2 regions of the Clostridium sp. CM027 genome follow, and region 1 is predicted to be linked to the other one. Evidence: riboswitches for the same ligand, from Rfam matches in the RefSeq annotation. Region 1 holds a riboswitch; the other holds the start of a gene.
The links. A riboswitch is a leader RNA that binds a small molecule or an ion and turns the genes downstream of it on or off. The one in region 1 is predicted to bind FMN.
Positions count from the first base shown of each region.

Region 2: it holds a riboswitch for FMN, as region 1 does, so the genes downstream of both, KTC92_RS11030 (ECF transporter S component) here and ribD (bifunctional diaminohydroxyphosphoribosylaminopyrimidine deaminase/5-amino-6-(5-phosphoribosylamino)uracil reductase RibD) in region 1, are expected to answer to the same signal.

Region 1 covers NZ_CP077725.1:3,567,920-3,571,082, forward strand. The annotation lists gene KTC92_RS16960 (amino acid ABC transporter substrate-binding protein) at 1-539, opposite strand, end outside; gene KTC92_RS16965 (hypothetical protein) at 753-887, shown strand; FMN riboswitch at 993-1,106, shown strand; gene ribD (bifunctional diaminohydroxyphosphoribosylaminopyrimidine deaminase/5-amino-6-(5-phosphoribosylamino)uracil reductase RibD) at 1,376-2,482, shown strand; gene KTC92_RS16975 (riboflavin synthase) at 2,467-3,117, shown strand.
Region 2 covers NZ_CP077725.1:2,329,067-2,332,229, forward strand. The annotation lists gene KTC92_RS11025 (polysaccharide deacetylase family protein) at 1-489, shown strand, start outside; gene KTC92_RS11030 (ECF transporter S component) at 601-1,230, opposite strand; FMN riboswitch at 1,322-1,500, opposite strand; gene KTC92_RS11035 (Tex family protein) at 1,558-3,163, opposite strand, start outside.

The DNA of each region.
Region 1 (3,163 bases):
TCTGTATTGTTTGAATATTTCTTGGCCTCCTTTAGTGAGTTAGTAAGTAGTGAATCTTTAGCAAGTGCAGCTTCACTGCTGCTACCCATTTGCAAACCTACAATTTTATCAGTTAAATCACTTTTTTTAGAAATAGTTGACTTGTTTTTTACAATAATTGTTTGCTTATTTTGAAGGTATACTTTAGAAAAAGCAATTTGTTCTTTTCTCTTATCTGTTATTGTTAATCCATTCCATATGGCATCAATATCTTTATTGTTTAGACTTAATATAATTCCGTCCCATTCTACTGGTTTAAAGGTTACTTTTACGCCCATTCGCTTGCCTACTTCTTTTGCCATATCAATGTCAAAGCCTACAATTTCACCACTTTTATCTCTAAATCCCATTGGTGGAAAGTTATCATCAAGACCAATTATTAGTTCTTTTTTGTCTTGTATATCTTTTAAAGAATTATCAGCTGTGGGGGTGTTTCCGCAGCCAGATAAAATAGCGGTTGAAAGTATTGCCACAATTAGTAAGTTAAATTTAATTTTCATTATTAACACTCCTTTATGAATTCTATAAATACAATATTACTTTATTACGTTAGTTATGTAAAGCGGTAAATTAAAGATTAATTAACTTATATATAAATATAAAATTATTACAAGATAAAAATTTATAAATTTTTTAGAATAGATGGGAAAATCATAGTAGTATAAATCTCTCTTCCAGTGGAAAATATAAATGAAGAAAGGGGAGTGTTTTAAATGAGTATAAAGCAGAAACTTACTAATGAGCAATTATCTTCAGTAGGAATTAAGAGAACTGATAATGACAAAGATATGCATACGAATGATGTAAATATTAAAAATAATGAAACAAGAAATAAAAAAAACAAATAAATCATTTAAAAGTGTTTATAGCTAATATTTTGATTAATTGTTTATATTTATAAGATTCGCTTGACATTAAAATAACAAAGTGGTATTCTTAAGTTGAAAATTTAATAGATCCTTCAGGGTAGGGTTAAATTCCCAACCGGCGGTATAGCCCGCGAGCCGAAAGGTAGATCTGGTTTAATTCCAGAGCCGACAGTAAAGTCTGGATGAGAGAAGGAGAATAATGATAAATATAGGAGATTTTCATTTATTAACTATGAAAAATAGTTAATACTGCTTTTATATTTTATTGTGAATATATTTAGTGAACAGCACCGGTAGGTGATGATTTAACTAGATATATAATTAGCTTATTGAGCCCTGAAAACTTTGTTTTCAGGGCTTTTATTATTTTAGCCACATATATGATTTTATTTGATCAAAGTTATGCATACTAAGAGAGAAATATTTATGAAGATTGGCACCAGAATTATAGAATTAGGGGTGATAAATTGGATAATTATTATATGAGAAGAGCACTTGAATTATCTAAAAAAGCGGTGGGGTTTGTAAATCCTAATCCATTGGTTGGCGCTGTTATTGTAAAAGATAATAGGATAATCGGTGAGGGGTATCATGAATATTTTGGTGGACCACATGCAGAAGTAAATGCTTTTAAAAATGCCAAAGAAAATGTAGAAGGTGCAACAATGTATGTAACTTTAGAGCCTTGCGCACACTATGGTAAAACGCCACCTTGCGCTGATGCTATAGTGCAAAATAAAATATCTAAAGTGGTAATTGGAATGATAGACCCTAACCCATTAGTTGCAGGGAAGGGAATAGAAATTCTAAGAAGTAGTGGCATAGAAGTAACTACGGGCATAATGGAAACTGAAATAAAGAAAACAAATGAAATATTTGTAAAATACATAACTCATAAAAAGCCATTTTGCATCATGAAAACTGCTATGACAATAGACGGAAAAATAGCAACTTCTATTGGTGAGTCAAAGTGGATAAGTAATGAAAAATCTAGAGCGTATGTGCATGAATTAAGGCATATGGTAACTGGAATTATGGTGGGAATTGGAACTGTCCTAAGTGATGATCCAGAACTTACTACAAGAAGAGAATGCATAATTAGCAAAAACCCAATAAGGATAATTATAGATAGCACAGCAAAAATACCAATAGATGCAAAGGTGTTAAAATGTGATGAAAAAACAAAAACTATTGTCGTTACAACAAAATTTGCGAAAGAGACAAAAATTGAAGCTATTAAACAAAAAGGCGCACAAGTTATTATAACGCCAAGTAAAAATAACCGAGTGAATTTAAACTATTTAATGAGAGTACTAGGTGATATGGGGATAGATAGTATTTTGATTGAGGGTGGCAGTACTCTAAATTATGCTGCATTAGAAGAAGGCATCGTTGATAAGGTTATTACTTTTATTTCCCCGAAAATATTCGGCGGAACAACAGGTAAGACTCCAGTAGGAGGACAGGGAATAGAACATGTAAGTGATGCTATATTGCTTACGGATACTGAAGTAACTAGATTTAACGAGGACATTATGATAGAAGGGTACGTGAATAGATGTTTACAGGGTTAATTGAGGAAATTGGAGAAATAAAGTCTATAGAAAAAGGTGCGAGGTCTGCGAGAATTACCATAAAAGCTACAAAGGTTATATGTGGAATAAAGATTGGTGACAGTATTAGCACAAATGGAGTGTGCCTTACCGTAACAGAATTTAATAAAAATAGCTTCAGTGTAGATGTAATGGCGGAGACTATAAGAAGTAGTAATTTAGGGAAATTGAAATCTGGTTCTCATGTCAATTTGGAAAGGGCATTAATGGCTAGTGATAGGTTAGGAGGCCATATAGTAAGTGGACATATTGACGGAATAGGAACTATTGTAGATTTTTGCATCGAAGAAAATGCCACTTGGGTGTCTGTAGAAACTACAGTGGATATATTAAAGTATATTGTACATAAAGGATCGATTGCAATTGACGGTATTAGTTTAACTGTAGCATATGTTGATGAAAACATTTTCAAAGTATCAATTATACCTCATACAAGAGGTGAAACTACTTTAATTAGTAAAAAAGTAGGTGACGAGGTTAACCTTGAAAGTGATATGATGGCGAAGTATATTGAAAAACTGCTTAAATATGGTGAAGCTCCAGAAAAAAAGAAATCTATTGGTATGGATTTTCTCGAAAAAAATGGATTTGTATAAGCAATCAGTTGTAGACACAGCAAATAACATTACATCGCCAAAAGTG
Region 2 (3,163 bases), 1.2 Mb from region 1:
GATGGATATTTAAGTAGCTACATTTATGCCTATCCTATTTTGAAGAAATATAATTTTAAAGCTGCACAATTTTTAATTACATCTTATGTCAAGGATAATAGTGTTGAATTTAATCCTAAAACACAACAATTCTTAAGTTGGAAAAATATTTCTGAAACTACTGATGTATTTGAATATTCAAACCATACCCATAATTTACATAAAACAGAGAATAACAAGGGTTATTTAATTACAAAACCTTTAGATTATGTAAAAAAAGATTTAATAAAAAATACGGAACTAACCGGCAGCCATTATCTATCTTATCCTTATGGACACCATAACGATGATGTATTAACCCTTCTGCCTAAAATAGGAATACGAATGGCTGTTACTGTTAATAATGGAAGCGTAAAGAGAGGAGATTCTTTACTAGAGCTAAATAGATATGGAATATATCCTAAAACATCCATATCTACATTTAAAAGCATGGTTAATTGTGAATGGTGAACAATAAAACTAAAGGATGGCTTCTGCATTGTGCAGAAGTCATCCTTTAGTTTGTTAATACCCTTTTTTTAAAATCTTTGAAATAAGTCCCTATTTATATACCAGTGTTTTTTATATTTTTTGTTCTCTACTTTTGTATTCTCTCTCCATATTCTCTTTATGAAGTATAGGCGAAACACTCTTATATAAAGCTAAGGTCATTGCTGATAATACCATTCCTTTAAGTAAATTAAAAGGAATAATTGACCAAATAATGAAAGAATTCAAATCGACAATGTTATGATTTATTTTTGATCCCATTTCTATAACGCTAGCTACTGGGAATCCTAATACTTTTTCATATAAAGGTAAAACAACAAAATAGTTTAATATCCCTGCAAAAATCGACATACAAATTACTCCTATTAATAATCCAGCAATAGCCCCACCTTTGCTTTTGCGGGCCTTGTAAATATATCCCGATACTAATACTAAACATGAACCCACTAGAAAATTTGCTACTTCTCCAACGAAGGCTGTTTTAGTAGCTAGCATTCCATGTAATATATTTTTAAAGAGTTCAATAACTACTCCCGCTATTGGTCCTAATGCAAAGGCCCCTAAAAGTGCTGGCAGGTCGCTGATGTCAATTTTTAAGAAATCAGGGAAAATCGGTATTGGTAACTCAATGTACATCAAAAGAAAAGCCATAACAGATAAAAGTGATATTTTGATTAGTTTAACAAGTTTTTCGTCTCTCATTTTTAGTGCCCCCTAATTAACTATATCTCCTAGGGATGGATATAATACAAGCCCTGACATAGTACTATGCCAGGGCAAATTTATATATATATCACATCTTCTTTTATCCAGACTATACTGTCGGCTTCGGAATCAAATCATCACCCAAGGGTGCTGTCTTAACGACTTCGGAAGGAAAACTCTCTTCCAAAATGTCGTTAAACCGAATCAGCCTTACGGCTCGCGGGCTTTACCGCCGGTGGGGAAATTAGCCCCGCCCTGAAGATTATTAAATTTTATTTTATAATTTAATTATATATAAATACAGTAAAATAAGCAACATATTAATTAATTATTTTTCATTGATAATGATATTCTTTTTCTTTTCTCATCAACTTCTATCACACTAACTTCTACTATATCGCCAACCTTAACCACATCCAATGGATGCTTTACAAATTTATCTGATAACTGGCTTATATGCACTAACCCATCCTGATGAACTCCAATATCAACAAAAGCTCCAAAGTCAGACACATTTCTAACAGTACCCATAAGTTTCATTCCCGGTTTAAGATGGGACATTTGAACTACACCCGTTTTTAATATCGGCTTCGGTAGTTCTTCTCTTGGATCTCTACCAGGCTTTTTAATTTCTTTAATAATGTCTCTAAGAGTTGGAACACCTATCTCCAATATTTGTGCAAGCTCATCCATATTAATATTAATATCTTTTAGTCTATCATCCAAATCTTTAAAGTTTAAAGATTTAAGATCTTCTCTTGTGTACCTTAAAAAATCCAATAATTTTTTAGTAGCATTATACGTTTCTGGATGAATTGAGGTGTTATCTAAAAATTCATTACTCTCCATAACCCTTAAAAATCCTGCACATTGCTCATATGCTTTTGCTCCTAATCTTTTCACTTTTAATAATTCTTTTCTAGTTTTGAACTTACCATTTTCTTCTCTATACGCTACAATATTTTGAGCTATAGCAGCATTTATCCCTGATATATAAGCTAATAAAGAGGGTGTTGCAATGTTAAGATCTACGCCAACAGCATTAACACAATCTTCAACTACTCCTTTTAAGGATTCATCGAGTTTTTTAGCTGCTACATCATGTTGGTATTGTCCAACTCCAATAGCTTTCGGGTCAATTTTCACAAGCTCCACTAATGGATCTTGAAGTCTTCGCCCTATAGAAATAGCTCCTCTAATAGATACATCTATATCTGGATATTCTTTAGATGCAAGCTCTGACGCTGAATATACTGAGGCTCCCGCTTCCGAGACTATAACATAGTACAAATCTTTTGAGCATTCATCCTTAAGTTCTTTAATTATCTGCGCTAAAATTTCTTCAGATTCACGACTAGCAGTCCCATTACCGAGTGACACTACTTCTACATTATGCTTAATTACCAATTTTTTAATAATATCTATAGATTTTTGAATACCGTCCTTACTGCCCGCAGTAGCGTATACTGTAGCTATATCTAAAAGCTTACCAGTATCATCAAGCACCGCTATTTTGCACCCTGTTCTAAACCCAGGATCAAATCCAAGCACTACCTTTCCTTTTATAGGTGACTGCATTAAGAGTGCCTTTAAATTAGCTTTAAATATTTCAATAGCGCTAGTTTCACCCTTTTCTGTGAGTCCGGACCTTATTTCTCTCTCAATTGATGGGAATATAAGTCTTTTTACGGAATCACCTATACTTAACTCTATATACTTATCAGTTTCATTATTCCCTTTTAAACATTTAGCTCTTAAGTACTGAGTAATCTTATCATTATCGGCTTTGATTTTCACAGAAAGTATCTTACTATTTTCGCCTCTATTTATAGCAAGAATTCTATGCGGTGGAATAGATTTAACCCCTTCTTTATACTCATAATACATTTCAAATGGAGTAGTGTCATCAGAACCGCCTTTAGTTTCAACA